2 regions of the Streptomyces sp. NPDC007856 genome follow, and region 1 is predicted to be linked to the other one. Evidence: riboswitches for the same ligand, from Rfam matches in the RefSeq annotation. Region 1 holds a riboswitch; the other holds the start of a gene.
What was found. Region 1 has a riboswitch for S-adenosylmethionine ahead of thrC (threonine synthase). Riboswitches for the same ligand answer to the same signal wherever they lie in the genome.
Positions count from the first base shown of each region.

Region 1 (15,564 bases):
AGTTGGCTTCCCTGACCACCGAAGCCTTCCGGCCCGAGCTCGCCGAGATCGACCGCCTTCCCACCCTCGACATCGCCCGCCTCATGAACGGCGAGGACGCCGGAGTGCCCGCCGCCGTCGCCGCCCAGTTGCCCCGGATCGCCGCCGCCATCGACGCCGTCGCCGAACGCATGGCCCGCGGCGGACGGCTGATCTACGCCGGCGCCGGCACCGCCGGCCGGCTCGGCGTGCTGGACGCCGCCGAGTGCCCGCCCACCTTCAACACCGACCCCGCGCAGGTCGTCGGCGTGCTCGCGGGCGGCCGGGAGGCAATGGTGACCTCCGTCGAGGGCGCGGAGGACTCCGGGGAACTGGCCCGCCGCGACCTGGACGCGCTGGCGCTCACCCCCGCCGACACCGTGGTCGGCATCTCCGCCTCCGGCCGTACCCCCTACGCGATCGGCGCCGTCGAGCACGCCCGGGCCCTGGGCGCGCTGACCGTCGGCCTGGCCTGCAACGAGCGCAGCGCGCTCGCGGCCGCCGCCGAGCACGGCATCGAGGTCGTGGTCGGCCCCGAACTGATCACCGGCTCCACGCGCCTGAAGGCGGGCACGGCCCAGAAGCTGGTCCTGAACATGCTGTCGACGATCACGATGATCCGGCTCGGCAAGACCTACGGGAACCTGATGGTCGACGTCCGCGCCTCCAACGACAAACTCCGCGCCCGCTCCCGCCGGATCGTCTCCCTGGCCACGGGCGCCTCGGACGAGGAGATCGAGAAGTCCCTCACCGAGTCCGGCGGCGAGGTGAAGCACGCGATCCTCGCCCTCCTCGCCGGTGTCGACGGCCCGACGGCCGCCCGCCTCCTGGAGGAGTCCGGCGGCCATCTGCGTGCCGCGCTGGCGCACGCGGCCCGCTGACCCGCACGCTCGGGGCGCAACGACCCCGCCTCCACCGCGACCGCCCTCCTCACCCGGGTCGGCGGCCCGGCCGACATCACCGCCGTGGCCCACTGCATGACCCGCCTCCGGCTGACCCTCGCCGACCCGGCGGCGGTGGACGAGGAGGGATTGCGGGCCCTGCCCGGCGTGCTCGGGCTGGTGTCCGACGGCCCGACCTGCCAGATCGTGATCGGCCCCGGGGTGGTCGACGAGATCACGGCAGAGGTGGAGGCGCGGGTCACGGCCGGACGACAGGCCGTAGACGGCCCCGAGCCGAAGAAGACGAAGCTCCTGGCCACGGCTGCCTGATCCATCAGGGCCGCTGAGGTACGGCAGTCAGGGCGACCGCCAGACCAGCGTGTAACGCCAGAACAGCCGCCGCCGGAACCGGGCCCCGGGAAGCAGCCGGCGGGCCTCCCGCTCGACCTCGTCGTAGGTCATCCCGGGCTCCCGGGTGGGCGCGGTCATGGACACGGGCCGGTGGGTGACCGCCCGCCCGCGGTTCTTCACCCATCCGGTCAGCGCGTTGAGCGGTACGGCGACCAGCCCGACGGCGTGATCGAGGGGCGTGGCGGCCTGCGCACAGCCGACGACGACAAGGGTTCCGCCCGGAGCCAGCCCTTCCTTGAGCCGGTCGAGGGTCTCGGCGAAGGGCAGGTGATGGAGCGCGGCCACACAGGTGATGACGTCGAAGGGGCCGGGCGGAAGACCGTGCGGGGCGGAGGCGAGGGTGTAGGTGACGGGAGCGTCGGGGGCCGTGAGCTGCCGCGCCTTCCCGAGGATCTCCGGCTCGGCATCCACCCCGACGACCGACTCCGCCCGCCGAGCCAGCAGCCGAACGAGGTCCCCGCTCCCGCACCCCACGTCCAGGGCGGTGCGGAACCGCCTGGGCAACTGCCGTAGCAGCCAGGGGTGATGGTGGGCGTTGTGGTCCCAGGGGTGGGCGGCGTTGAAACGCTGGAGGGCGTCAACCAGCCGGTTCGGCAACATGATCACACCCTAGGACGTGGGTCACCTTCCACACGCACCGCGCGGAAGCACGGCACCGGCCCAAGCAGCCGCTCTCGTACCCTTGGCTGACATGAACCACGTCCAGCTCGCCGCCCTGGGAAGGGCCCTGCGGCTTCTCGGGGAGCACGGGGAGGCGCTGACCGCCGACACCCCGGACGCCCGGCTGCACGAGATCAAGGCCGACCTGCGCCGGGCGCTCGATCTGGTGGAGGAGAGCGTCGGGGGCGGCGCGCCCAGCACCCGCTGCCCCGAGCATCCGCAGGGCCCCGTCGACGAGAGCGCGCCCGATCTGTGTCTGCTCTGTGAGACCCGGCGCCGGGCCGCCCGGCGGTCGGAGTTCCAGGGTGGGCGGACCGGACCCGCGCCCACCGCCACCGCACCCTCCCGCTACGGGGTCCGGGCCGACCGGCCCCAGCCGCAGCAACGCTGGTTGCCGGAGGCGTGGAACGGGCACGAGTGGCAGTTGTGCGGGACACCGAGGCGGGACCGGCACGAGGCCGAGGCGTACCTCGCCGCTCAGCGGCGCGGATCGCGGCCCGCCATGGCCTACCGGCTCGTGCACGAGTTCACCGACTACGAGGTGCTGCGGGTGTGGGGCACCCCCGTGCACGTCGACATCGAGCCCATGGGCAACCTGTAGGCCTCAGGCGTCTCAGCTGAGCGTCTTCAGCGACGCCGCGTCGTACGGCTTCAGCTCGTCGAGGCGGTCGGAGAGCACCTTGGCCGCCCACTCCGGGTCCTGGAGCAGCGCGCGGCCCACGGCGACCATGTCGAACTCGTCGGCCTCCATGCGGTCGAGGAGGTTGTCGATTCCCTTGACCTCGGAGCCCTGGCCCTGGAAGGCGCCCAGGAACTCGCCGTCGAGGCCCACCGAGCCGACGGTGATGACCTGCTTGCCGGTGAGCTTCTTCGTCCAGCCGGCCAGGTTCAGGTCCGAGCCGTCGAACTCCGGCAGCCAGTAGCGGCGGGTGGAGGCGTGGAAGACGTCGACGCCGGCCGCGGCGAGCGGGGTGAGGATCGCCTCCAGCTCCTCGGGGGTCTCGGCGAGGCGGGCGGTGTAGTCCTGCTGCTTCCACTGCGAGTAGCGGAAGATGACCGGGAACTCGGGGGAGACCGCGGCGCGGACCGCGGCCACGATCTCCGCGGAGAACTTGGTGCGGGCCACCGCGTCGCCGCCGTAGGCGTCGGTACGGCGGTTGGTGCCCTCCCACAGGAACTGGTCGAGGAGGTAGCCGTGGGCGCCGTGGAGCTCCACGCCGTCGAAGCCGATGCGCTCGGCATCCGCGGCGGCCTTGGCGAACGCGGCGATGACGTCGTCCAGGTCCGCCTGCGTCATCGCCTTGCCGGCCGGCTCGGCGTCCGCCGCGACCAGGCCGGACGGGCCCATCGCGGGGGCGTCCGGGAAGGGGGCCTCGCCGTCCTTGCGGACCATGCCGATGTGCCACAGCTGCGGGACGATCGTGCCGCCCGCCGCGTGCACGTCCTCGGCGACCTTCGCCCAGCCCGCGAGCTGCTCCTCCCCGTGGAACCGGGGCACGCGCGCGCTGTTGCCGGCCGACTCATGGCCGACGTACGTGCCCTCGGTGACGATCAGGCCGACTCCGGCGGCGGCCCGGCGGGAGTAGTACGAGCGCACGTCCTCACCCGGGATGCCGCCCGGGGAGAACATGCGGGTCATCGGCGCCATCACGATCCGGTTGGGGACGGTGAGACCGTTGAGCGCGATCGGGCGGGACAGGACCTGGGCCGCGCGGGAGGCGGGCGTCGTGACGGTCACGTGGGGGCTCCTCGTGAGAGACGGGGTTAACCGAGCGGTATGTGAGCACGCATTGTTGCAGCTCCTTAAGTAATCGCCTATGCGCTGCCCCACATTCCGCCCCTGCAGAAGCCTTTACGTGACACCGCTCACACTGCCCCGGTTCAGCCGCCGCCTGGCCTACTCCGAAGGGCCTGACCCCCGGACGGCTGGAAGACGATCCGGCGACCGTTGCCCAGCTGTCGGCATCACCCTCGACACCGAGAAGCTGAAGGACTACGCCGACCGACCTCAGCAAACGCCCGAGGGCGGCATCCCCAGCCGGAAGCTGGGGATGCCGCCCTCGCAAAGGACAGGTGATCCGGGAAGGATCAGAAGTCCATGTCACCGCCCGGCATGCCGCCGCCGGCCGGCGCGGCGGCCTTCTCCGGCTTGTCGGCGATGACGGCCTCGGTGGTGAGGAACAGCGCGGCGATGGAGGCGGCGTTCTGCAGAGCAGAGCGGGTCACCTTCGCCGGGTCGATGATGCCCTCGGCGACCAGGTCGACGTACTCGCCGGTCGCGGCGTTCAGGCCGTGGCCCGGGGTCAGGTTGCGCACCTTCTCCACCACGACACCGCCCTCGAGGCCGGCGTTGACGGCGATCTGCTTCAGCGGGGCCTCCAGGGCGATGCGCACGGCGTTGGCGCCGGTCGCCTCGTCACCCTCGAGCTCCAGCTTCTCGAAGACCTGGGAGGCCTGCAGCAGGGCCACGCCGCCACCGGCGACGATGCCCTCCTCGACGGCCGCCTTCGCGTTGCGGACGGCGTCCTCGATGCGGTGCTTGCGCTCCTTGAGCTCCACCTCGGTGGCGGCACCGGCCTTGATGACCGCGACGCCGCCCGCGAGCTTGGCCAGGCGCTCCTGGAGCTTCTCGCGGTCGTAGTCCGAGTCGCTGTTCTCGATCTCGGCGCGGATCTGGTTGACGCGGCCGTTGACCTGCTCCGAGGAGCCGGCGCCGTCGACGATGGTGGTCTCGTCCTTGGTGATGACGACCTTGCGGGCGCGGCCCAGGAGGTCCAGGGTCGCGTTCTCCAGCTTGAGGCCGACCTCCTCGGAGATGACCTCGCCGCCCGTGAGGATGGCGATGTCGCCGAGCATGGCCTTGCGGCGGTCACCGAAGCCCGGGGCCTTGACGGCGACGGACTTGAAGGTGCCGCGGATCTTGTTGACGACCAGGGTCGACAGGGCCTCGCCCTCGACGTCCTCGGCGATGATCAGCAGCGGCTTGCCCGACTGCATGACCTTCTCCAGGAGCGGGAGCAGGTCCTTGACGGAGCCGATCTTGGAGTTGGCGATGAGGATGTACGGGTCCTCGAGCGACGCCTCCATGCGCTCCATGTCGGTCGCGAAGTAGGCGGAGATGTAGCCCTTGTCGAAGCGCATGCCCTCGGTGAGCTCGAGCTCCAGACCGAAGGTGTTGCTCTCCTCGACGGTGATGACGCCTTCCTTGCCGACCTTGTCCATGGCCTCGGCGATCAGCTCGCCGATCTGGGTGTCGGCGGCGGAGATGGACGCGGTGGAGGCGATCTGCTCCTTGGTCTCGACGTCCTTCGCCTGCTCCAGCAGGGCGGCGGAGACGGCCTCGACGGCCTTCTCGATACCGCGCTTCAGCGCCATCGGGTTGGCACCGGCGGCGACGTTGCGCAGGCCCTCCTTGACCAGGGCCTGGGCGAGCACGGTCGCGGTGGTCGTACCGTCACCGGCGACGTCGTCCGTCTTCTTGGCGACTTCCTTGACCAGCTCGGCGCCGATCTTCTCGTACGGGTCCTCGAGCTCGATCTCCTTGGCGATGGAGACGCCATCGTTGGTGATCGTGGGGGCGCCCCACTTCTTCTCGAGGACGACGTTGCGGCCCTTGGGGCCGAGCGTCACCTTGACGGCGTCCGCGAGCTGGTTCATGCCGCGCTCGAGGCCGCGCCGCGCCTCCTCGTCGAACGCGATGATCTTGGCCATGTGAAGTGGTCCCTCCAGGACTGGGGGTGATTCCTTCGGACCGCGCCCGCGCCCGCGACGGACGGCTCGCCGGCCGCGTGGTTCCTTGCCCCACTTGGCCTGCGGGCCTCACCGACCCGGTCCTTCACTGTCACTCTCACCTTCAGAGTGCTAACGCCAATGATTAGCACTCGGCATGCACGAGTGCAAGGCGCACCCGCGAAGCGGGTTCGTTGAGGGGTGGTGGTCGGGCGACGGGTGGGCGCAAGCGCCCTCCGGGGTACGGCACCCCCGTCAGCCGCCCGCGAACACCGGACCCCGGGCATGACGCAGGGCCCACACCCCGAGCGAGGTGCGGGCCCTGCGAAGATGAACGAAGAACGTCGCTGACAGTCGACGCGTGCTTCAGCTGGTCGCCAGCCGGACCATGTCCGCCTGCGGGCCCTTCTGGCCCTGCGAGATCTCGAAGTCGACCCGCTGCCCCTCTTCCAGGGTGCGGTAACCGTCCATCTGGATCGCGCTGTAGTGGACGAAAACATCCGCACCACCGTCGACCGCGATGAAGCCGTACCCCTTCTCCGCGTTGAACCACTTGACGGTGCCCTGAGCCATGCCTAACTCCCCTATTACTGGCCCTTGCACAGATCCACACTTCGCGGACCCGGGTCAGACCTCACCCCCCATCGGTCGGGGGCGTGCGCCGGAACGCGTCGACCGCGGCTGAATGTATCTGTCCAACTGCCGTCTGCAACAGGTCAATCGGACGAGAATTCTGGACGGGAACGGTCCGGAATGTGGTGTGAATTCACCCGACTTCAGGGCAAGTCGGGCCCTACAGACCGCCACAAAAGCCGCATAAAGCCCGCACACTTTGGCTACTTCTTGTCGGGCGTCCGGCATGAATACAGGGCTCCCGACCGGTCATGTCGAGAGCGCGTTCCCCAACTCTACCGCGCTCAATCACGCAGAATTGCCCCCTCCGCTTCTCTCACGGAGGGGGCAATTCGATGAACAATGCGTAACTGAAGTTACCTAAGGTAACGATCAGCCGCCGGCGACGGCCGGAATGATGGAGACGCCGGCGCCGTCCGGGGTCGCGGTCTCCAGGCCCTGCTCGAAGCGCACGTCGTCGTCGTTGACGTAGACGTTCACGAACCGGCGCAGCTTGCCCTGGTCGTCCAGCACGCGCGCGGCGATGCCGGTGTGGTTCTTCTCCAGGTCGGCGATGACCTCGGCGAGGGTGGCGCCCTCGGCTGCCACTTCGGCCTGCCCGCCCGTGTAGGTGCGCAGGATGGTGGGGATGCGAACGGTCACGCTCATGCGAGGCCAGCCTCTCGGAAGGAGTCCAGGGTCGGTCGGATGGTGGCGGTGAGGCCGGTACCGGCCACCGCGTCAAGGGTCTTCAGGCCGTCGCCGGTGTTGAGGACCACCGTGGTCTTCGTCGGGTCCAGGACGCCGTCCTTGAGCAGCTTGCGGGTGACGCCGACGGTCACACCGCCCGCCGTCTCCGCGAAGATGCCCTCCGTGCGGGCCAGCAGCTTGATGGCGTCGACGACTTCCGCGTCCGTCACGTCCTCCACCGCACCGCCGGTGCGGCGCGCGATGTCCAGGACGTACGGCCCGTCGGCCGGGTTGCCGATGGCGAGGGACTTGGCGATGGTGTTCGGCTTCTGGGGCCGTACGACGTCGTGGCCGGCCTTGAAGGCGCTCGACACCGGCGAGCAGCCCTCGGCCTGCGCACCGAAGATCTTGTACGGCTTGTCCTCGACCAGACCCAGCTTGATCAGCTCCTGCAGACCCTTGTCGATCTTGGTGAGCTGGGAGCCGGAGGCGATCGGGACCACGATCTGGTCGGGCAGCCGCCAGCCGAGCTGCTCGCAGATCTCGTACGCGAGGGTCTTGGATCCCTCCGCGTAGTACGGCCGCAGGTTGACGTTGACGAAGCCCCAGCCCTCGCCCGCCGGGTCGCCGATCAGCTCGGAGCAGAAGCGGTTCACGTCGTCGTAGTTGCCCTCGATGCCGACCAGCTCGCCGCCGTAGACCGCGGCCATGACGACCTTGCCCTGCTCCAGGTCGTGCGGGATGAACACACAGGAGCGGAAGCCGGCCCGGGCGGCGGCGGCGCCGACGGCACCGGCGAGGTTGCCGGTGGAGGAGCAGGACAGGGTGGTGAAGCCGAAGGCGCGCGCGGCCTCCAGGGCCTGGGCCACCACGCGGTCCTTGAAGGAGTGGGTCGGGTTGCCGGAGTCGTCCTTGACGAACAGGCCGCCGGTGACGCCGAGTTCGGCCGCGAGGTTGTCGGCCTTGACCAGCTTGGTCCAGCCCGGGTTCAGGTTCGGCTTGTCGGCGACGTCGGCCGGGACCGGCAGCAGCGGCGCGTACCGCCAGATGTTCGCGGGGCCGGACTCGATACGGCGGCGCAGCTCTTCGGTCTCGTAGGCGGAGAAGTCGTAGGCGATCTCCAGCGGGCCGAAACACTCCTCGCAGGCGAACACCGGGCCGAGCGAGACGCGGTGACCGCACTCGCGACAGCTCAGGGCCGCGGCGGGGCCGAGGTCGACGGTGGAATCGGTCGAGCTTGCAACTGTCTGCACAGCCATGGAGGCGAGGCCCTTTCTCCTCATCTTCCTCACGACGCACCTCGCCGTGAGACGGATTTGGCACCTTCCCTGGCCGGGAGCCTCGCGTGAACGAGTGCGGCTCAGGGGGGTTGCCGGGGCTTCATCGGGCCGTGTCCCTCTGCCCCTCTGGATGAGCGGTATGCGGTTGTGAGCGCCTGGCTGACCCCCGACATGCGATGGTCATCAGCGTTGTTCAAGACTGTAACCGAAGGCCAAGACAGTTGAGAGAGTCGTCCGAACCGCGAGACAACAGTGAGGAGCCGCCGACCGTGCTGGAAGAAGTCGAGCGCTGGCTGAGCACCCGCTCCTGGTCCGTGACCGATCGCCCACTGCACAAGATCTTGGCCGCCAAGCAGCGTACGGGCCAGTCGGTGTCCGTCGTGCTGCCCGCGCTCAACGAGGAGGAGACGGTCGGCGACATCGTCGCGATCATCCGCCACGACCTCGTGGAGCGGGTCCCGCTCGTCGACGAGATCGTGGTGGTCGACTCCGGCTCCACCGACCGCACCGCCGAGGTCGCCGCCGCCGCGGGCGCCCGGGTCGTTCACCGGGACGAGATCCTGCCCCGCATCCCCGCCGTCCCCGGAAAGGGCGAGGTGCTGTGGCGCTCGCTGCTGGTGACCAGCGGGGACATCGTCTGCTTCGTCGACGCGGACCTGAAGGAGTTCTCCCCCGACTTCGTCACCGGGATCGTCGGCCCGCTGCTCACCGAGCCGGACGTGGACCTGGTCAAGGCGATGTACGACCGTCCGCTCGCCGGGGCGGCCGGCCAGGGCGGCCGGGTCACCGAGCTGATGGCCCGCCCGCTGCTGAACATGCACTGGCCGCAGCTGGCCGGATTCGTGCAGCCGCTGGGCGGCGAGTACGCGGCCCGGCGCTCGCTGCTGGAACAGCTGCCGTTCCCGGTCGGGTACGGCGTGGAGCTGGGCATGCTGGTGGACGCCCTGCACCTGGTGGGTCTCGACGCGCTGGCGCAGGTGGACGTGGGCGTGCGCAAGCACCGCCACCAGGACGGGCAGGCGCTGGGCCGGATGGCCGCGGCGATCTACCGCACGGCCCAGCTGAGGCTGGCCCGGGGCCATCTGATCCGCCCCTCCCTCACCCAGTTCGAGCGGGGCGAGGACGGCTTCGAGCCGCGCACCTACTCGGTGGACACCGAGGAACGGCCGCCGATGGCGGAGATCGCCGAGTACGCCGAGCGCCGCGTGGCCTGAGTTCGTATACGGCCGCGACACCCGGCGTGGCCGTACGTTTGAGCGTTTCCGGGCCGGGCTAGGTTGAGGACCATGGCTTCCACGCAGGGTGCTGCCGAGAAGGCTCAGGTGCTGGTCGCGTCCAACCGCGGCCCGGTTTCGTACACGGTGGACGAGAACGGCTCGCTGTCCGCCAAGCGGGGCGGCGGCGGGCTGGTCTCGGGGCTGTCGGCCATCGGACCGGACGCGGACTCGCTGTGGGTGTGCGCGGCGCTCGACGACGGGGACCGGGAGGCCGTACGGCGCGCGGGCGGCGGGCCGCTGCCGGACGAGGACACCGGCGGGCAGCGGGTGCGGATGCTGGACATCGACGCGAAGGTCCACTCGGACGCCTACAACGGCATCGCCAACTCGGTGCTGTGGTTCGTGCACCACATGCTGTACCAGACCCCGCTGGAGCCGGTCTTCGACACGGAGTTCCGGCGCCAGTGGGCGTCGTACGAGGCCTACAACCGGGCGTTCGCCGAGGCGCTGGCCGAGGAGGCGGCCGAGGGTGCGGCGGTGCTGGTGCAGGACTACCACCTGTGCCTGGTGCCGGGGATGCTCCGCGAGCTGCGCCCCGACCTGCGGATCGGCCATTTCTCGCACACCCCGTGGGCGCCACCGGAGTACTTCCGGCTGCTGCCCGACGACATCGCCGCCGAGCTGCTGCGCGGCATCCTGGGCGCGGACCGGGCGGCGTTCCTGACCAGGCGCTGGGCGGACGCCTTCACGGAGTGCTGTCACGCGGTCCTGGGACCCGGTACCCCGGCCCTGCGGGTCGGTGTGCACGGGCTCGGCGCGGACGCCGACTTCCTGCGCAAGCGGGCCCATGAGCCCGATGTGGACGAGCGGATGGCCGCGCTGCGCGCGGAGATCGGCGAAGGCCGCAGGACCGTCGTGCGCGTCGACCGCACCGAGCTGTCCAAGAACATCGTGCGCGGTCTGCTGGCGTACCGGCAGTTGCTGGAGGACCGTCCCGAGTGGCGGGAGCGGGTGGTGCATCTGGCGTTCGCGTATCCGTCGCGGCAGGACCTCGCCGTGTACCGGGACTACACCGCCGAGGTCCAGCGGGTGGCCGAGGAGATCAACTCGGCCTATGGCACCCCCGGTTGGACGCCGATCGTGCTGCACGTCAAGGACGACTTCGCCCGTTCCCTGGCCGCGTACCGGCTCGCCGACGTGGCGCTGGTCAACCCCATCCGGGACGGCATGAACCTGGTCGCCAAGGAGGTGCCGGTCGTCTCCGACGAGGGCTGTGCGCTGGTGCTGTCGCGGGAGGCAGGGGCGTACGAGGAGCTGGGCGCCGACGCGCTCGTGGTGAACCCGTACGACATCGGGGGTACGGCCGACGCGTTGCACTCCGCGCTGAGCATGCCGGCGGACGAGCGGGCGGAGCGGTCGAAGCGGCTGGCCGCTGCCGCCACCGCGTTGCCGCCCGCTCAGTGGTTCCTGGATCAGCTGCGGGCGCTGGAGGAGCTTCAGTCCAGCTGAGCCGCGAGGGTCCGCAGCAGGTGTACGACGCCGGGCGGGCCGTCCACCACCACGTCCGCGCGTTCCGCCAGCTCCGTGACCTCCGTGCTGCCGCTGCAGACCAGGAGGCCGGGGACGCCGTCGGCGCGGAGTTCGTCGACGGCGGCGAAGGCGGGGAGGTCGCCGAGGTCGTCTCCGGCGTAGAGGACGGACTCGGCGCCGGTCCTGCGGACGTGGTCGGCGAGGGCCACGCCCTTGTCCATGCCCGGCGGGCGCAGTTCCAGGACCAGCCGGCCGGGTTCGACGATCAGGCCGTGGCGGGCGGCGAGGTCGGTGAGGGGGCCGCGCAGGGCCTCGAACGCGGCCTGCGGGTCGTCGGCGCGGCGGGTGTGCACCGCGACCGCCCGGCCCTTCTCCTCGATCCAGGTGCCGTGCCAGGCGCCGGCGCGGTCCAGCACGCCCGGCAGCTCGGCGCGGGCCGCCGCGACGCCGGGGTGCGGGGGCGGGGCGGTGACGGTGGCGGTGACCGCGTCCCAGCGTTCGGCGCCGTAGTGGCCGAGGACGGTCAGGCGCTCCAGGCCGGGGACGCCGGCGAAGCCGCCGTAGCGGACCGCGACGCCGGCGGGGCGGCCGGTGATCACGGCGACGGAGGCGACCTTCGGGGCGAGTGCGGCGAGGGCCGGTACGGCCTCGGGGTGGGCGCGGGCCTGCTCGGGGTCGGCGACGATGGGGGCCAGTGTGCCGTCGAAGTCCAGACCGACGATCGCGGCGGACGGCTTCGCCAGGAGCGCGGCGAGTCCGTCCCGGCCGGGCTGGGTCTGCGGGGTCGGCAGAGGGTCCATACAGCGACACTATCCAGGCTCGCCCGGCCTCACTCCTGGGGCCTTCTCGGTCGGCCGAACGAGCGCCCGCGCAGCCGGTTCAGCGTTCCGTGCGCCGGGTCTCCCGCACCCTCCGCAGGCGGTTCACCGTCACCGGGTCCGCCGCCAGGGCCCGCTCGTCGTCCAGGAGCGCGTTCAGGAGCTGGTAGTAGCGGACCGGGGACAGGCCCAGTTCCTCGCGTATCGCTCGCTCCTTCGCGCCGGGGCCGGGGAAGCCGCGGCGCTCCAGGGCGAGGATGGCTTGTTCGCGGAGGGGCAGTTCCATGGAGTCACCGTAGCGGTGGGCACTGACAGCCGCGCTCAGTTCCTGGCGCTGCTGTCCGCCGCCGTCGCCGTCGTCTGGAGGCGGGTCAGGACGCCGGCCGGGTCGCCGCCGGGGGCGACGGCCTGGCCGATGTTCTGCTTCACGGCCGCGCTGACCGTCGCCCAGGAGGTCTTGCCGGCGGGGTACAGCTCGGAGGTCGGCAGCTGGTCGAGGAAGGGGTGCAGAGGGCTGTCGGTCGGGGCGTCCGACGCGCTCATGGTGTTGGACGCGGAGCCGGTGACCGGCAGCAGGCCGTACTCGCGGGAGAACGCCAGGACGTTCTTCTCGCTGTAGACGAAGTTGAGGAAGTCGCCGATCCGGTCGCGGTGACCGTTCTGCTTGAAGGCCATCATCCAGTCGGTGACGCCCATGGACGCCCTGGATGTACCGGTGCGCCCCGGCATCGGCACCATGCCGAACTGCACGCCCTTCTTCTCGGCCTGCTGGATCAGTGTGGGGTGCCCGTTGAGCATGCCGACCTGGCCGTCGGCGAAGGCGGCGAACGCGTCCGCGCGGTTGAGCCTGCCGGGCGCCACCGGCCCGGTCAGGCCCTTGTCGACCAGCTCGTCCTTGAGCCAGGTGAAGGTCTGGACGTTCGGCGCGGAGTCGATGGTGTAGGTGCCGATGTCGTCGGTGTAGCCGTTGCCGCCGTTGGTGCCGCTGCTGCCGTTGGTGCCGCTGCTGCCGCTGCTGCCGCTGAGCAGCCACTGCATGGTCTCAGCTTGGGCCTCCTCGGGGCCGAGCGGCAGCGCGAAGGGGTACTTCACGCCCTTGTCCTTGAGCGCCCTGGCGTCGGCGGCCAGCTCGTCCCAGGTGGTGGGCGGGGTGATGCCGGCCTTGGCGAACAGGGTCTTGTTGTAGAAGAGCACGCGCGTGGAGGCGGCGAAGGGTATGCCGTACTGCGTGTGGTTCCACTGGCCGGCCTCGGAGAGCTGGGCGAGGAGGTCGGCCTGGGTGGGGATGGAGAGCAGGTCGGAGGCCGGGTAGAGCTTGCCGGCTGCCGCGTAGTCGGCGTAGGCGCCGATCTGGGCCAGGTCCGGGGCGTGGCCGGCGGCGACCATGTCCTTGACCTTGGCGTCGACGTCGTTCCAGGAGTACACGCTGACGTCGATCTTCACACCGGGGTGCTTGGACTCGTACTCCTTGGCCAGGGCGTCCCAGTACTTCTTCGAGCTGTTGGCGGGGGAGTCGCCGTAGTCGGCGGCGACGAGTCTCAGTGTCACTTCGGAGGCCGTACTCCCGCAGCCGCCGAGGACCGCCGTCATGCCCAGTGCGGACACCACCGCGATCGTTCCTGCCGTACGCCGACGCAGCACCCTCAAAACCCCAACCCTGCTGTCTGACCGTTCAATATATGGACACATAAGGTCTACACCACGTGAGTGGACTAGACCTCTCGCGGGTGGGGGGCCACACTAGGGCCCGTGGTGAGACATGTCATCGCCCTGGACGTGGGCGGTACCGGGATGAAGGCCGCCCTCGTCGGCGACGGCGGCGTACTGCTCCACCGCGCCCGCCGCGCCACCGGACGCGAGCGCGGACCGGACGCGGTGGTCGGGACGATCCTCGACTTCGCCGCCGAGCTGCGCGCGTACGGCGTCGAGCACTACGGCGTGGCCGCCGCCGCTGCCGGCATCGCGGTCCCCGGCATCGTCGACGAGGAGCGGGGCATCGCCTCCTACGCCGCCAACCTCGGCTGGCGGGACGTACCGCTGCGCGCCCTGCTCACCGAGCGGCTCGGCATCCCCGTCGCCCTCGGCCACGACGTGCGCACCGGCGGTCTCGCCGAGGGCCGGATCGGCGCGGGCAGGGGCGCCGACCGGTTCCTGTTCGTGCCGCTCGGCACCGGGATCGCGGGCGCCATCGGCATCGACGGCCGGGTGGAGGCGGGCGCGCACGGCTTCGCGGGCGAGATCGGCCATGTGGTCGTACGGCCCGGCGGGATCGCGTGCCCCTGCGGGCAGCACGGCTGCCTGGAGCGGTACGCCTCCGCGTCCGCCGTCAGCGAGGCCTGGGCTGCGGCCTGCGGGGACCCGGACGCGGACGCCGCCGACTGTGCCAAGGCCGTCGCGTCCGGCGACCCGAACGCCGTCCGGGTCTGGCAGCAGGCGGTCGACGCGCTCGCCGACGGCCTGGTCACCGCGCTCACCCTGCTGGACCCGCGCACCCTGATCATCGGTGGCGGTCTCGCCGAGGCGGGGGAAGTGTTGTTCCCACCGCTGCGCGACGCCGTCCGGCGCCGGGTCACCTTCCAGAAGCTCCCGGCCATCGTCCCCGCCGCCCTCGGCGACACCGCCGGCTGCCTGGGCGCCGGCCTGCTGGCCCGCGACCTGCTGGCCACGACAACCACTTCTACGACTCCGGAGGTAAGCGCCTGATGGCTCCCAGCTTGGTTCTCACAGGTGCTCGGGTGGTGCTGCCCGGCGGAGTGGTGGACGACGGACGCGTTTGCGTCGAGGGCACGAAGATCGTGGCCGCGACGGCCGAGAGCGCCGAGACGCTCGACCTCACCGGCCACTGGCTGGTACCGGGCTTCGTCGACATCCACAACCACGGCGGCGGCGGAGCCTCCTTCTCCGGTACCCCGGACGACGTCATGAAGGCCGTCCGCACCCACCGCCTGCACGGCACCACCACCCTCGTCGCCTCCACCGTCACCGACGAGACGGACCTGCTGGCGACGCAGGCCGGGCTGCTGAGCGAGCTGGCCGAGCAGGGGGAGATCGCGGGCATCCACTTCGAGGGGCCGTTCATCTCGCCGTGCCGCAAGGGCGCGCACTCCGAGGCGCTGCTGCGCGACCCTGACCCGGCCGAGGTCCGCAAGCTGATCGACGCCGCGCGCGGCAAGGCGAAGATGGTCACGCTCGCGACCGAGCTGCCGGGCGGCATCGACTCCGTACGGCTGCTCGCCGAGCACGGGGTCATCGCGGCGATCGGGCACACGGACGCCACGTACGAGCAGACGGTCGAGGCCATCGACGCGGGCGCCACGGTGGCCACCCACCTGTTCAACGCCATGCCCGCCCTCGGCCACCGCGCCCCCGGCCCCATCGCCGCCCTGCTGGAGGACGAGCGGGTCACGGTCGAGCTGATCAACGACGGCACGCATCTCCACCCGGCCGCGCTGGAGCTGGCCTTCCACCGCGCGGGCGCGGACCGGGTCGCGTTCATCACGGACGCGATGGACGCGGCCGGGATCGGCGACGGCCGTTACATGCTCGGCCCGCTGGAGGTCGAGGTCAGCGAGGGTGTGGCCCGGCTGGTGGAGGGCGGCTCGATCGCGGGCTCCACGCTGACCCTGGACCGTGCGTTCAGGCGGGCGGTGACCGTCGATCGGCTGTCGGTCGAGGACGCCGTACAGGCCCTGTCGGTCAACCCCGCCCGCCTCCTGGG
Region 1 is NZ_JBIAEC010000012.1:186,838-202,401, forward strand. It holds gene murQ (N-acetylmuramic acid 6-phosphate etherase) at 1-899, shown strand, start outside; partial or broken gene ACFYOH_RS27525 (PTS glucose/sucrose transporter subunit IIB) at 954-1,229, shown strand; gene ACFYOH_RS27530 (class I SAM-dependent methyltransferase) at 1,257-1,910, opposite strand; gene ACFYOH_RS27535 (hypothetical protein) at 2,002-2,571, shown strand; gene ACFYOH_RS27540 (NADH:flavin oxidoreductase) at 2,584-3,708, opposite strand; gene groL (chaperonin GroEL) at 4,059-5,681, opposite strand; gene ACFYOH_RS27550 (cold-shock protein) at 6,066-6,272, opposite strand; gene ACFYOH_RS27555 (MoaD/ThiS family protein) at 6,705-6,980, opposite strand; gene thrC (threonine synthase) at 6,977-8,260, opposite strand; SAM riboswitch class I at 8,278-8,418, opposite strand; gene ACFYOH_RS27565 (glucosyl-3-phosphoglycerate synthase) at 8,551-9,495, shown strand; gene ACFYOH_RS27570 (trehalose-6-phosphate synthase) at 9,568-11,007, shown strand; gene otsB (trehalose-phosphatase) at 10,995-11,828, opposite strand; gene ACFYOH_RS27580 (DUF3263 domain-containing protein) at 11,908-12,132, opposite strand; gene ACFYOH_RS27585 (extracellular solute-binding protein) at 12,168-13,454, opposite strand; gene ACFYOH_RS27590 (ROK family protein) at 13,599-14,549, shown strand; gene nagA (N-acetylglucosamine-6-phosphate deacetylase) at 14,549-15,564, shown strand, end outside.

Region 2 (15,564 bases), on a different contig from region 1:
CGTTCGGAGGTTCGAGCCCAGACCCTAGTGACCCACTTGTGATCAGTTCAAATCCTCACACCAAAAAACCTCGTCACACAATGCATTCTTTGCACACAAGTCACATGGGGTGAGGCGCGGTTGACACTACGTTGCGTGACGATACGGCTAATTCGGGCATTGCATATGCCCCTTGGACCTTCAGGACAGTCGCTTGAGAAGCACCGCAGAGGCGACCGGACGGGCGCCCGCCCTGGCGACCCCGTCGGCCACCTCACGGTCGGTGGAGGCGACGATGACCGGACGGCCCGGCGGCTCCGCGCGCACGAGCTGCCGGATCAGCTCGTCGGCCGTGACACCCGGCTTGGAGAACAGCACCCGCACCCCGCGCGGCGGCGCCAGCAGCACCGGGGCGGCCAGTTCGGCGCCGTCGAAGACGCAGGTCACCTCGGCGCCTGTCTGCGCGGCGAGCGCGGAGAGCTGGCCGAGGAGCCTCAGCCGCTGCTTCTCCAGCGGCATCTGCGGATAGCCGGTCTTGGTGACGTTGTAGCCGTCGACGACCAGATGCGCCTGGGGCAGCGCCAGCAACTGGTCGAGAATGGCCGGATCGTTCTCCGACAGGGCGCGCGCCGCGATGTCCTTCGGTGTCATTCGTCCCGGTTCGACCGCATCCACGGTCTCGGCGGGCCGCACGGACACGGGGGGCAGGGCGAGTTCGCGCCTGAGGCCCTGGGTGGCATCCAGCAGGGTGTCCAGCAGCAGCCGTACCCGCATGTCCTCCACGCTGCGGCCCTCGCGGGCGGCGCGGCGGGTGGCCTCCAGCGCGGCATCGGCCTCGCCGAGGCGGGCCTTGAGCCGGCGGGACTCGCTCTCGGCGGCCGAGACCTGCAGGTGCGCCTCGGCGCGCAGGGCGTCCATCTCGCCCTGGGCCTTGCGCAGGGCTGCCTCGCCCCGCTTGACGTCGCTGAGGGCGGCCCGGAGCTTACGGTGAAGCGATTCCGCTTCCCTCTTCACCGACTCCAGCTCCGTACGCAGCCGTTCGGTCTCGGCGCGGGTGTACTCGCGGGCGTGGGCCAGCTCGGCGCGCAGCCGCTCCAGCTCGACCCGGTTCTCCTCGTCGGCGCGCTCGGCGTCCGCGCGCTGGACCTCCTCGCCGGCCGCGGTGACCAGCTTCACCCAGCCCGCCGGGCGCAGTACGTAGGCCGCGGCCGCCACGTCGAGCGGATCCGCGGCCGGGAGCGGCGAGCCGGAGTCGAGGGCGCCGGCGAGTTCCGGCTGCGCCTCTCTGAACTTCTCCCCGATGCGCTGCCGGAACAGCGCATCGGTCTCCAGCGCCGCCGCCATCGCGTTTCCGGCGAACTTGGCCCGGCGATTGGGGGCGAACCGGGCGTACTGCCTCAGCTGGGCGGGCAGTTCGGACATGGTCAGCCCGCCGAAGCCCTCCGAGACGATCTGGACGACCCGGCGGCGCACACCGTCGGGCAGCGGACGGTCAAGCACCTCAGCGGTGCCGTCGTCCGGCCCCCCGCCTGCGGTCTCCACCATCCGTCACACCCCACTACTTCGACTTCTTCGGGGGCCGCTCCGCTCAGGAGCCGGCACCCGGCCTGTCCACGAGTTCCACCTGGTCCACCGCGTTGCACCAGCGGCACCGCACCGACTCGATGGTCTCACTGACCACCTCGCGCTCCTCCACGGTCGGCTCGCCGGCCAGATCGAGGTGGACGTACTCGACGACCTTCGAGGAACGCGTCACGTCGAACCGGGTGAGGTTGCCGCACAGCGTGCAGCGCCATCGGGTGGTGGCGGTCGGCAGGGGAACCGTCATCGTGGCTGTCCGCTTCCTTCTCGTAGTCGCTCACCGCGCCGCCGGCCGACGCGTGTGGCCGTAACCCTACGGCCTGGCGGCAACTCGCCGCTGGTCTGTCCAAGGCGGCGAGGCGGTCTGTCAGCGTGCGTCCCGTTACGTCATGCTCTGTATTCATGATCAGCGCGTGGAGCACGGCGGCAGGCAGGGCCTTCAGAGCGGTCCGGAGCACATCAGCACCCATGACGTACGGCCTCATCGCCCTGTGCTGTCTGCTCTTCGTCCTGGGCCCGGCCTCGGGGCTCACCCCGGCGTACGGCTCCGGGGACGGGCTGCTCGCCGCACAGCGGGCGTACTTCCGGAGCTGGGGCGTGGTGCCGGCCGATCTGTTCGCCAGACCGGTGCGCGAGGCCCTGACCCCCGCCACGGCCCTGTTCGTGCACGGCAGCTGGGTGCATCTGCTCGGCAACATGCTCTTCCTCTTCGTCTTCGGCGCGATGACCGAGGAACGGATGGGCCGGGTCGCGTTCACCCTCTTCTACGTCGGCTGCGGCTATCTCGCCCTGCTCGGCTACGCGGCCGCCAACGCCACCTCCGAGCAGTCGCTGGTGGGCGCGTCCGGAGCGATCTCGGCGGTCCTCGGAGCGTTCCTCTACCTGTTCCCGCGCGCCCGTGTGACCAGTCTTCTGCCTTTTCTGTTCTTCCTGCCACTGCGGTTTCCCGCGTGGATCGTGCTGCCGTTCTGGGCGGCGCTGCAGTGGGCGGCGGCGGAGCAGAGCTCGGGCGGGCCCGGGGTGGCGTATCTGGCCCACCTCGTGGGCTTCGGTCTGGGCTTCGGCTACGCGTGGGTGCGTTACGGCAGCAGGAAGGGCCCGAAGGGCGGCCTGGGAAGGGCGGTGGTGGGAGACGGGCGGGCGGCTAGAGTGAAGTGCGCCCCAGCTCCGGCACCCGAGGGAGAGAACCAGCCGTGATCACCGCGATCGTCCTCATCAAGACCAGCGTGGACCGGATCCCCGAGATCGCGGAGCAGATCGCTTCGCTGGAGTCGGTGAGCGAGGTCTTCTCCGTCACCGGCACGTACGACTTGATCGCGATGGTCCGGGTGCGGCAGCACGATGATCTCGCCGATGTCATCCCCGGCCGGATCAGCAAGATCCCCGGCGTCGAGGGCACGGACACGCATGTGGCGTTCCGCACCTACTCGACGCACGACCTGGAAGCGGCGTTCTCGATCGGCCTGGACAACTAGGGGCTGGGCCGCTCAGCCGCTGATCACACCGCCGGTACGCAGCGGCCGTCCTCGGTCCGGTACGTCCACTTCGCGCCCTCGGTCACGAGTTCCCGGACCGCCGTGACGAAGCGGTCGACGTGCTCGTCGGGGGTGCCCGCGCCGAAGCTCACACGGATGGCGTTGAGGGACTTCTCGCCCGGCGCGGCCTCGGGGGCGCCGCACTCGCCCTGGGTCTGGGGGTCGCTGCCGAGGAGGGTGCGGACCAGAGGGTGGGCGCAGAACAGGCCGTCGCGGACGCCGATGCCGTACTCGGCGGACAGGGCAGCGGCGAAGTGGGAGCTGTTCCAGCCCTCGACGACGAAGGAGATCACGCCGACGCGCGGGGCGTCGTCGCCGAACAGGGACAGCACCTTCACCTGCGGGACCTCGGCCAGGCCCGCACGGACCCTGGCGATCAGGTGCTGCTCGCGCGCGACCAGGCCGTCCCAGCCGGCCTCGGTGAGCGCCTTGCAGGCCGACGCGATGGAGTAGGCGCCGATCACATTGGGTGACCCCGCTTCGTGCCGGGCGGCACTCTCGTGCCACTCCACGTCCACGCCGCCGTCCCGGCGCCGGGCCACCTTGCGGCTGGCGCCCCCGCCCGCGAGGTAGGGCTCGGCCGCGCGCAGCCAGTCGGCGCGGCCGGCCAGGACACCGGAGCCGAAGGGGGCGTACAGCTTGTGGCCCGAGAAGGCGACCCAGTCGACGTCCAGGTCCCGGACGGACACGGGGTGGTGCGGGGCCAGCTGGGCGGCGTCCAGGACGATCCGGGCGCCGTGCGCGTGGGCGGCTGCCGCCAGCTCCCGTACGGGCCACAGCTCGCCGGTGACGTTCGAGGCGCCGGTGACGCACACCAGGGCCGGGCCGTGCGGGTCGCGGCCGGCGAGGGCGCGCTCCAGGGTCGTGACGGCCTGCTGCGGGGTGCGCGGGGCGTCGAGGTAGCTGACCTGGGCGTCCTGCCAGGGCAGCAGGGAGGCGTGGTGCTCGGTCTCGAAGACGAAGACCTGGCAGTCGGCCGGGAGGGCGCGGGCCAGGAGGTTCAGGGAGTCGGTGGTGGAGCGGGTGAAGACCAGCTGGTCGTCGGGGCGGCAGTCCAGGAACCCGGCGACCGTCCTGCGGGCGTTCTCGAACAGGTCGGTGGAGAGCTGGGAGAGATAGCCGGCGCCCCGGTGGACGCTGCCGTAGTACGGCGCGTAGGCGGCCACGTCGTCCCAGACGCGCTGGAGGGCGGGGGTGCTGGCCGCGTAGTCGAGGGCCGCGTAGGTGACCTCGCCGCCGGTGACGAGCGGGACGGTGACATCCCGGCCCAGAACGGGCAGCGGGGAACAAACGGACTGGTCGGCGGCAGCGGTGAAGACGGACATGGGGGAACTCCCGTGAGAACGTACGCCGAAGACGACGTACGGGAAGAAGAGAAAAGGGGATGCGGAGGCGGGGCTCGGCGGCCCTATCGCATTCGCTTGCTCACGGAAGGCTCCCTCGATGACCAGGACCCCTGGTCCCGCGCTCAGCAGCGCGCGAGGGGTCCGCGCTTGCCGTAGACCTCGCTGCCTACGGCCTGGTCCTCACCCGGGGCACCCCGCCACGGACGGAGGGTTGCCGGACAGCCGGCCGGGGCCGAATGGCTGTCACTCATGACCTGGTACAGGAACGTACGGGAAATGATCGTCGTCCCGCAACCCGAGTCCGGATCGCGGGACGACCGTCGGTGACCGCTAGGCGTTGCTCGCCGCCACCCACCGCTCCAGCGTCCGCTTCGCCGCGCCCGAGTCGATCGACTCCGCCGCCTTGGCCATGCCGGCCCGCAGCTGGTCGGCGAGCGGGGCGTCCGTCGGGTGCAGGGCCACGAGGGCCGCCGCGGAGTTCAGCAGCACCGCGTCCCGCACGGCCCCTGTCTCACCGTCGAGCAGACGGCGGGCGACCTCCGCGTTGTACGACGCGTCCGCGCCGCGCAGGGCCTCCACGGGGACGAGGTCGATGCCGACGTCCCTCGGGTCGAAGGTCTCCTCGGTGACCTTGCCGTCCCGGACGACCCACACCCGCGAGGTGGCGGTCGTCGTCAGCTCGTCCAGGCCGTCGTCGCCGCGGAAGACCAGGGAGGAGTTGCCGCGCTCGGCGAGGACACCGGCCACGATCGGGGCCATCCGCAGATCCGCCACGCCGACGGCCTGGGCGCGGACCTTCGCCGGGTTGGTCAGCGGACCGAGGACATTGAAGGTCGTACGGATGCCCAACTGGCCACGGGCGGCGGCCACATGGCGCAGCGCCGGGTGGAACTTCACCGCGAAGCAGAACGTGATCCCGGCCTCCTCCGCGACCTGCGGGACCCGTTCCAGCGGGAGGTTCAGATTGACGCCCAGCTTCTCCAGCACGTCCGACGCGCCCGACGCCGAGGACGCGGCACGGTTGCCGTGCTTGACGACCTTCGCGCCGGTGCCGGCGACGACGATCGAGGACATCGTGGAGATGTTCACCGTCTTGGCACCGTCACCACCGGTGCCGACGATGTCGACGGTCTCCCCCGGCACCTCGATGACGTTCGCGTGCGCGTACATCGCGCGGACGAGCCCGGTGATCTCCTCTACCGTCTCGCCCTTGGCGCGCAGGGCCACGGCGAATCCCGCGATCTGCGCGTCCGTCGCCTCCCCGCGCATGATCCGGTCCATCGCCCATGCCGTGGCGTCCGCGCTCTGGTCCCGGCCCTCCAGCAGGGCGTTCAGTACCTCGGGCCAGGAACGGCCCGCCGCGGTGTCGCCTCCAGCGGGGGTCACAGCGCTCATCAGCCGCTCCTGGTGTCGTAAGAACAGTGTGAGCCCAGCCTATCCACCCCCGGGCACGGCGAAGGGCCCCGTCCGTAAGCCGGACGGGGCCCTTCAGCGTGGCGTGGCGACGCGGGGATCAGTGGTGGCCGTGGCCGCTCGTGATCTCCTTGTACTCATCGACGGTCGGCTTCGGGATCTGGTTGTCCTCGCCGTAGTAGGCGCTGGACAGCCGCACCCGGAGCTTCTCCGAGGCCGGCACCTTGCGCTCGACACCGTTCTCGTCGACCGTCGGGCCGATCTCGGCCGGCTCGTACTGGTGGTGGGCCGTGAGGGTGTGCAGCTGCTCCTGGCTGAGCGGCTCGTGCACCTCGATGAACTCACCGTGCGGCAGCCGCTTGATGATGCCGGTCTCGCGACCGTGCAGCACCTTGTCGCGGTCGCGGCGCTGCAGACCCAGGCAGATCCGCTTGGTGACGAGGAACGCGAAGACCGGGCCGACGAAGAAGGCGATCCGGACGAACCAGGTCACGGCGTTGATCGACAGGTGGAAGTGCGTGGCCCACAGGTCGTTGCCGCCGCCGACCAGCAGCGTCAGGTACAGCGTCATCCAGGCGACGCCGAGACCGGTGCGCGTCGGGGCGTTGCGCGGGCGGTCCAGGATGTGGTGCTCGCGCTTGTCGCCGGTGACCCAGGACTCGATGAACGGGTAGACGGCGATCGCCACGAGGACCAGCGGGAAGATCATCAGCGGGATGAACACGCCCAGGACGAGCGTGTGACCCCAGAAGTTGATCTCCCAGCCCGGCATGAAGCGGATCAGACCCTCGGAGAAGCCCATGTACCAGTCGGGCTGGGCGCCGGTGGACACCTGGTCCGGACGGTAGGGGCCCATGGCCCAGATCGGGTTGATCTGGGCGACCGCGGCGATGGCCGCGATGACACCGAAGACCAGGAAGAAGAAGCCTCCGGCCTTGGCCATGTACACCGGCAGCAGCGGCATGCCGACGACGTTCTTCTCGGACTTCCCGGGACCCGCGAACTGCGTGTGCTTGTGGTAGAAGACCAGGATCAGGTGGCCCACCACCAGGCCGAGCATGATGCCCGGCAGCAGCAGGATGTGGATCGAGTAGAACCGGGCGACGAAGTCGTGACCGGGGAACTGACCGCCGAAGAGGAAGAACGACAGGTACGTGCCGACGATCGGCACGGACAGGACCGCGCCCTCCATGAAGCGGACACCGGTGCCGGAGAGCAGGTCGTCCGGGAGCGAGTAACCGGTGAAGCCGGTGAACATGCCCAGGACGAACAGCAGGAAGCCGAACAGCCAGTTGATCTCACGCGGCTTGCGGAACGCGCCGGTGAAGAACACGCGCATCATGTGCACGAACATGCCGGCGAGGAAGATCAGCGCGGCCCAGTGGTGGATCTGCCGGATGAGCAGACCACCGCGCACGTCGAAGGAGATGTGCAGGGTCGAGTTGAACGCCTCGGACATCAGCTGTCCCTGCAGCGGGACATAGCTGCCGTGGTACTCCACCTCGTTCATCGACGGGTGGAAGAACAGCGTCAGATACACACCCGTGAGGATGATGATGATGAAGCTGTACAGGCACACTTCGCCCAACATGAACGACCAGTGGTCGGGGAAGATCTTGCGCATGTTGGCCTTGGCCAGGGAGTAGATCCCGAGCCGGCCGTCGGCCCAGTCGGCGACACGCTCGCCGGCCGGTGCCTTCCCGCGAGAGCGGGGCGTCTCGTTCGCTGCAGTACTCATCCGCGCTCCCAGAATGCAGGACCGACGGGCTCCTCGAAGTCGCCGAGCGCCTGGAGGTAACCCTCACTGTCCACACCGATGCGCAGCTGCGGCAGGGCGTGGCCGGCGGGGCCGAAGATCACTCGGGCACCGTCGGAGAGGTCGAAGGTGGACTGGTGGCACGGGCACAGCACGTGGTGCGTCTGCTGCTCGTACAGCGAGATCGGGCAGCCGACGTGGGTGCAGATCTTGGAGAACGCGACGATGCCCTCGTGCGACCAGTCGAGCTCGCGCTTGTCCTTGATGTTGCCGGGCTGCAGCCGGACGATCATCAGCGCGGCCTTGGCGATCTCCGTCTGGAACTCCTCGTCCGTCTCCTCCAGCCCGTCGGGCTTGGCGAAGGTGAGGGAGCCGACGGCGACGTCCTCGGGGCGCAGCGGCTGGCCCGTGTTCATGTTGATCAGGCGCTTGCCCTTGGCCCACAGGGTGTGCCGCAGCGAGGTGCCGGGCAGCGGACCGAGGTCGCGCAGCAGCATGACGCCGGAGAGCGGGAACAGGGCCAGCGCGCCGAACATCGTGTTGCGGAGCAGCCTGCGGCGGCCGAGCGCCGACTCCTTGGCACCCTGCCGGAAGTCCGCGTGGACCTTCGCGCGGACGTCGGCCGGGGCCTCGATGGCGTGCCGATCGTCGGCGACCTCCACGTCGGACATCAGCGTGCGGGCCCAGTGGACCGCGCCCGCGCCGATGCAGAACAGCGACGCACCGAGGGTCAGGCCCAGCGCGAAGTTCAGCGCGCTGACGTGCCCGATCGGGAAGACGAAGATGTTCTTGTCGTGCGGGATCGTCACATACGAGACGATGAAGCCGACGGTGGCCAGCATCGACACCGTGAACAGCAGGGCGACCGAGCGCTCGGACCGCTTGGCGGCCCGCTCGTCGATGTCCTGGATGCGGTGCTCGTGAGGCGGCAGCCCCGGGTCGGCGAACGGGTTCTCCTCGTCCGCGACCGCTACCGCGCGGTGCTCTTCGCCCTGCTCAGCGGGCAGGTTCTCTTCTGGAATGTCTTGGCTACTCATGACTTCTTGGCCTTTGCGGTCCGAGCGGCGACCCAGACGGCGACTGCGATCAGTGCGCCGAGACCGAAGATCCAGGCGAACAGACCCTCACTGACCGGCCCGAGGCCGCCCAGCTCCAGACCGCCGGGGTTCGTCGTCTCGCTGCTGTCGACCGCGTGCAGGTACGCGATGATGTCCTTCTTGTTCTTCGAGGACAGCGTGGTGTCGGGGAAGGACGGCATGTTCTGCGGGCCGGTCTGCATGGCCTCGTAGATGTGCTTCGGGTCGACACCCTCCAGCGTGGGCGCGAACTTGCCCTTGGTCAGGGCACCGCCCTTGCCGGTGAAGTTGTGGCACTGCGCGCAGTTGGTGCGGAACAGCTCGCCACCCTTGGCGATGTCGGCACCGTCAGGGCCGTACTGGTCCTTGGTGGGCACGTTCGGGCCGGCGCCCAGCGAGGCGATGTACGCGGCGAGCTGGTCGATCTGCGTCTGGTTGTAGACGACCTTCTTGCGCGGGACCTGGGCGCCCTGCGAGGTGGCGGCCGGCATACGGCCGGTGCCGACCTGGAAGTCCACGGCCGCGGCACCCACGCCGACCAGGCTCGGCCCGTCGGAGGAGCCCTGGCCACCGGTGCCGTGGCAGCTGGCGCAGCCGACCTCGTAGAGCTTCTTGCCCTCCTTGATGGTCAGGGACTGGGCGGAATCGTCGGCCTGCGCCTTGCCCGCGGGCGCGAACGCGGCGTACAGCCCCCCAGTGGCCGCCAGCGCGAGGAGTAGGACGACGACCGCCGCCAGCGGATGGCGTCGTCGTGCGGAGAGCTTTTTCACGGATTACCCCGGTGTCAGGATCTTCTGCGTCGGTGCTTCTGGATGTGCGGGAGCCGGTCCCGGCTACTTGATCAGGTAGATCGTGGCGAAAAGGCCGATCCAGACCACATCGACGAAGTGCCAGTAGTAGGACACGACGATGGCGGCGGTCGCCTGCTCGTGGGTGAACCTCTTGGCCATGTAGGTGCGGCCGAGGACCAGCAGGAAGGCGATCAGACCGCCCGTCACGTGCAGGCCGTGGAAGCCGGTGGTCAGGTAGAACACCGAGCCGTACGGGTCGGAGGAGAGCGAGATGCCCTCGTCCCTCACCAGGCTCGTGTACTCGTAGATCTGACCGCCGATGAAGATCGCACCCATGATGAAGGTGAGGATGAACCACCCGCGGAGCTTCTTCACGTCACCGCGCTCGGCCGCGAACACGCCGAGCTGGCAGGTGAGCGAGGAGAGCACCAGGATCGTGGTGTTCGTCGCGGAGAAGGGCACATTGAGCGCGTCGGCCATGTGCTTCCAGTGCGCCGGACCCGTCACCGATCGCAGGGTGAAGTACATCGCGAAGAGGGCCGCGAAGAACATCAGCTCGGAACTCAGCCAGATGATGGTTCCGACGCTGGTGAGGTTCGGCCGGTTGACCGACGGGTGCGCGTGCCCGGTTTCTACTGTCGTTGCTGTCGCCACGACCGACATTATGTCGGTCGCTTATCCCGCCCTCACTCCGGGGGGTGCCGTTCGGAGTGTTGCTCCCCGCCGAACCGGTGTTGACGTGGTGTTCATGGGGACTTCGACGGGAGTAAGCTCCGCCCCGAACGGCCCTGTCCGTCCCGTCCGTACGACGCTGACGTCCCGGAGGAACAATGCAGCCGACCGCCACGGTGCTGGTCTACAGCGACGACTCCAACACCCGCGAGCAAGTACGGCTGGCCGCCGGGCGTCGGCCGGCTCCTGATGTTCCCTTGGTCGAGTTCGTGGAGTGTGCCACCCCGGAGGCGGTCATCCGCGAGTTGGGCAAGGGCGGCATCGACGTCTGTGTGCTCGACGGTGAGGCCGTGCCGATGGGGGGTATGGGGGTCTGCCGGCAGATCAAGGACGAGGTGTTCAACTGCCCGCCGGTGCTGCTGCTGATGGGGCGGCCGCAGGACGCGTGGCTGGCGACGTGGAGCCGGGCGGACGCGGCGGTCACCTTGCCGGTGGATCCGGTGGAGTTCGCCTCCGCCTTGGCTTCCCTGCTCCGTCGGAAGCGGTTGCTGAGCGCCTGAGAACTCGGGGCGCAGGGCTACGCACGGCGGATGCCCCGCGCCCCTTGCGGGGCCCTCAGAAGGCCGTCGGCTGCAGTCTCACCGTGTCCGCGTCGGACGGGCCGTCCGGCTTGCCGTTGACCAGGGCGCTGCCCTTGCGCCACTTGTTCCAGTCGACGTTCCAGTCGCCGAAGCCGTTGCCGAAGTCCTCCATCTGGTGGCCGTTGGCGTTGACGACCTTGACGATGTCTCCCTGGTGGATGTTGTCGAAGAACCACTCGGCGTTGCCGGTGCTCATGCCCGTGCAGCCGTGGCTGACGTTCGCGTAGCCCTGTGAGCCCACGGACCAGGGCGCGGCGTGCACGTATTCGCCGGACCAGGTCACCCGGGTGGCGTAGTAGACCGACAGGTCGTAGGAGTCGGAGCTGCCCGCGGCGATGCCGATCGTGGTGCCGCGCATGCGGACGACGTACGCCTTCTCCAGGACGACCTTGATGCCGTTGCGGGTGCCGAAGCCGGGTTTGCCGGTGGTGACGGGGATCCGCTTGATGTCCTGGCCGTTCTTGTAGAACGTCAGCTGGTGCGTCGCGGCGTCGGTGACGGCCTCGATCCGGTCGCCGATGGTGAGCTTCACGGGCTTGGCCGGGCCGCCCCACAGCCGGTCGCTGATCCTGATGCCGTCCAGGTTGCTGTGCACCGTGATGGTGGCGTGGGTGGGCCAGTACTCCTCGGGCCGGTAGTGGAGTTCCTTGTCGCTCACCCAGTACCAGGAGCCCTGCACGGCCGGTACGGAGTCCACCCGGAGGGCGCGCTCCACGATGGCGCGCTGCGCCTTGTCCTTGACCTCCTGGTCGAGTTGGGCGGTGATGGGCTGTCCGACGCCGTACTGGCCCGACTTCGGCCCGAAGGTGACGGTCAGGCGCTTCCTGCTCGTGGGCTTGCTGGTGTCGAACGAGAAGACCTTCCGGCCGGGCGCGCCGTCGCCGTCCTCGGTGCTCACGGTGACCGTGTAGTGGGTGTGGGCGGCCAGCGGGGCGGTGCTGTGCCATCTGCTGCCGTCGGCGGAGAGTTCGCCGGCCACATAGCGTCCTGCGGAGTCCTGGGCGGTGACGTCGGTGATGCGGTCGTCACCGCTGGCGGTGATCTCCAGGGGCTTGTCCGGGTCGGCCTGCTTCCCCGGCTCGGTGGGGCCGTTGAAGTCGATCAGGTCCGCCGCGTCGTACGGCTTGGCCGACAGGGGGTTGCCGTCCGAACCGCAGGCGGTGACGCCCGCGCCGAGCGCGGTCACCAGCAGAGCGCGGCTGACGACGGTGCGGGTCCGCGGAGTGTGGTTCATACGATCACGTTATGAGGCGCTGACCCCATTGGCGCGGCGAGTAGGCCGTACGGGGGATCGACACTACGGCAAAGGAACGACCCCACCGGCGTGGCCTGTGGAAAAAGCGGAAGCCCGGACCCTCCTGAGGGAGCGTCCGGGCTTCCGGTTGCCTGCGCGCGAGTGCTACTGGGTGCGGCTCTCACCGTGGTAGTACTCGAACACCCAGCCGAACAAACCGACCACGATGAACGGGGCGGAGAAGTAGATCAGCCACCAGCCGACCGCGATGCTGAGGAAGGCGATCGCACCGCCGAAGCCCAGCAGAAGCGGCTGCCAGCTGTGCGGGCTGAAGAAGCCCAGCTCGCCCGCGTCGTCCGCGACGTCGGCCTCCTTGTCGTCCTGGGCGCCCGCGTCGACCCGCCGGGCGGTGAAGCCCAGGTAGAAGCCGATCATGACGCTCAGGCCGAAGGCCAGGAACAGTGCGGTGGTACCGGCCGGCTCCTTCGACCACACGCCATACACGATGGCCATGATCAGGATGAAGACGCTCAGCCAGATGAACATCCGACCCTGGATCCTCACTTGCCGGCCTCCTTGCTGCCCGCGATGGCGGTGCCGTGACCGCTGTGCGCAAGCTGCTCGAGCGCGGCGATCTCAGGGTGGTGCAGGTCGAACGCCGGGGATTCGCTGCGGATCCGCGGCAGGGTGACGAAGTTGTGCCTCGGCGGCGGGCAGGACGTCGCCCACTCCAGCGAACGGCCGTAACCCCACGGGTCGTCCACGCCGACCGGCTTGCCGTACTTGGCCGTCTTCCAGACGTTGTAGAGGAACGGCAGGATCGACAGGCCGAGCAGGAAGGAGCTGATCGTGGAGACCGTGTTCAGGGCGGTGAAGCCGTCGGCCGCCAGATAGTCGGCGTAACGACGCGGCATGCCCTCGGCACCCAGCCAGTGCTGGACCAGGAAGGTGCCGTGGAAGCCGATGAACAGCGTCCAGAAGGTGATCTTGCCGAGGCGCTCGTCCAGCATCTTGCCGGTCCACTTCGGCCACCAGAAGTGGAAGCCGGAGAACATGGCGAAGACGACCGTGCCGAAGACCACGTAGTGGAAGTGGGCCACCACGAAGTACGAGTCGGAGACGTGGAAGTCCATGGGCGGCGAGGCCAGGATGACACCGGTCAGACCACCGAACGTGAAGGTGATCAGGAAGCCGGTCGCCCAGAGCATCGGCGTCTCGAAGGACAGCGAGCCCTTCCACATCGTGCCGATCCAGTTGAAGAACTTCACACCGGTCGGCACGGCGATCAGGAACGTCATGAAGGAGAAGAACGGCAGCAGCACACCACCGGTGACGTACATGTGGTGGGCCCACACGGTCACGGACAGACCGGCGATCGCGATGGTCGCGGCGATCAGGCCCATGTAGCCGAACATCGGCTTACGGGAGAACACCGGGATCACTTCGGAGATGATTCCGAAGAACGGCAGCGCGATGATGTACACCTCTGGATGTCCGAAGAACCAGAAGAGGTGTTGCCATAGCAGGGCTCCGCCGTTCGCGGCGTCGAACACATGGGCGCCGAACTTGCGGTCCGCCTCCAGGGCGAACAGCGCGGCCGCGAGGACCGGGAAGGCCAGCAGGACCAGGACACCGGTCAGCAGGACGTTCCACACGAAGATCGGCATGCGGAACATGGTCATGCCCGGCGCGCGCATGCAGATGATCGTGGTGATGAAGTTGACCGAGCCGAGGATCGTGCCGAAGCCGGACATGGCCAGACCCATGATCCACATGTCGGCGCCGACACCCGGGCTGCGTACCGCGTCCGACAGCGGCGAGTAGGCGAACCAGCCGAAGTCGGCCGCGCCCTCCGGGGTGAGGAAGCCGCCCACCGCGATCAGCGAGCCGAACAGGTACAGCCAGTAGGCGAACATGTTCAGCCGCGGGAACGCCACGTCGGGCGCGCCGATCTGCAGCGGCATGATCCAGTTCGCGAAACCGGCGAACAGCGGCGTCGCGAACATCAGCAGCATGATCGTGCCGTGCATCGTGAACGCCTGGTTGAACTGCTCGTTCGACATGATCTGCAGGCCCGGACGGGCCAGCTCGGCGCGCATGAGCAGCGCCATCACGCCACCGATCAGGAAGAACGCGAACGACGTCGCGAGGTACATCGTCCCGATGGTCTTGTGGTCGGTGGTCGTCAGCCACTTCACCACGAGATTGCCGGGCTGCTTGCGCCTGACCGGCAGCTCGTCCGCGTACGCGCCTTCAGCTGCCGCGGCACCCTGGGGTTCGTTGAGGATGCTCACAGGTTGTTCGTCTCCCGGTTCTTCTCGTGGCTCGTCTGCGCGATGCCGGCGGGAATGTAACCGGTCTGCCCCTTCTTGGCGAGGTCCTGGAGGTGCTTCTGGTACGCCGCCGGGGATACGACCTTCACGTTGAACAGCATCCGCGAGTGGTCGACGCCGCAGAGCTCGGCGCACTTGCCGAGGAAGGTGCCTTCGTGGTTCGGAGTCACCTGGAACGAGTTGGTGTGGCCCGGGATGACGTCCATCTTCATCAGGAACGGCACCACCCAGAAGGAGTGGATGACGTCACGAGAGGTCAGGACGAAGCGGACTGTCTCGCCCTTGGGGAGCCAGAGCGTCGGACCGGGGTTGTTCGTCTGCGGGTTCCGCGTGCCGGGGGTGCCGACGTCGTAGACACCGCCGGCGTTCGCCGGGAAGTCCTTCTTGAACCGGTCCGGAATGGCGTCCAGGTTCTTGTCGGTCTTGGCGTCGCCGGAGACACCGGGGACGTTCTCGACGTAGTTGAAGCCCCAGCTCCACTGGAAGCCGACCACGTTGACCGTGACGTCGGGCTTCTTGGAGATGTCGAGGAGCTTCGACTCGTCCCGGGCCGTGAAGTAGAAGAGCACCGAGATGATGATGATCGGGACCACCGTGTACAGGGCCTCGATCGGCATGTTGTACCGGGTCTGCGGAGGTACCTCGACCTTGGTGCGGCTGCGCCGGTGGAACATGGCGCTCCACAGGATCAGGCCCCACACCAGCACGCCGACGGCGAGCGCGGCAGCCCAGGAGCCCTGCCACAGGGAGAGGATCCGCGGAGCCTCTTCCGTGGTCGGGCTGGGCATGCCAAGGCGGGGGAAGTCCTTGTATGTGCAACCGGTTGCGGTCGCCAGGACCAGGCCCGCGGTCAGTGCCTGCAGCAGCTTCCGCCGCATCGGGCGCCGCGGCGAGCGGTCGGAGCCGTTGGGACTCACGTAGCGCCTTCCCGAGAGTCTCGCCCGCGCGGTCGGCTGCGGCCTTCTTCTCGCTGGTCGGTCGCCGCCCTGCGTCGGGCAGGGGTTTGGATGTTTATGCGGACCAAACCCTAGCCGACGCCCTCCGGGGGTTCGCGGGGAGGGGTGCCTACTGGAGTGGGTGGTTCGCTTAATTGGCGGCTGCGGGTGCGTTGTGGCTGGTCGTGCCCCGCGGCGGAGCCGCTGATGTCACCGCCGCGCGCCCCTTCGGGACGCTGCCCCGACCGGCGGTTTAGCGTTGCCGTATGGCC
Region 2 is NZ_JBIAEC010000002.1:292,400-307,963, forward strand. It holds gene ACFYOH_RS05745 (NYN domain-containing protein) at 181-1,524, opposite strand; gene ACFYOH_RS05750 (hypothetical protein) at 1,568-1,807, opposite strand; gene ACFYOH_RS05755 (rhomboid family intramembrane serine protease) at 1,963-2,757, shown strand; gene ACFYOH_RS05760 (Lrp/AsnC family transcriptional regulator) at 2,754-3,035, shown strand; gene ACFYOH_RS05765 (aminotransferase class V-fold PLP-dependent enzyme) at 3,059-4,420, opposite strand; SAM riboswitch class IV at 4,580-4,696, opposite strand; gene trpD (anthranilate phosphoribosyltransferase) at 4,772-5,836, opposite strand; gene ACFYOH_RS05775 (cytochrome bc complex cytochrome b subunit) at 5,955-7,592, opposite strand; gene ACFYOH_RS05780 (Rieske 2Fe-2S domain-containing protein) at 7,589-8,647, opposite strand; gene ACFYOH_RS05785 (c-type cytochrome) at 8,644-9,456, opposite strand; gene ACFYOH_RS05790 (heme-copper oxidase subunit III) at 9,520-10,140, opposite strand; gene ACFYOH_RS05795 (hypothetical protein) at 10,308-10,709, shown strand; gene ACFYOH_RS05800 (Ig-like domain-containing protein) at 10,765-12,024, opposite strand; gene ACFYOH_RS05805 (cytochrome c oxidase subunit 4) at 12,190-12,588, opposite strand; gene ctaD (cytochrome c oxidase subunit I) at 12,585-14,318, opposite strand; gene coxB (cytochrome c oxidase subunit II) at 14,315-15,274, opposite strand; gene ACFYOH_RS05820 (cysteine desulfurase/sulfurtransferase TusA family protein) at 15,559-15,564, shown strand, end outside.
Region 2: another riboswitch for S-adenosylmethionine. It lies ahead of ACFYOH_RS05765 (aminotransferase class V-fold PLP-dependent enzyme); the one in region 1 lies ahead of thrC (threonine synthase).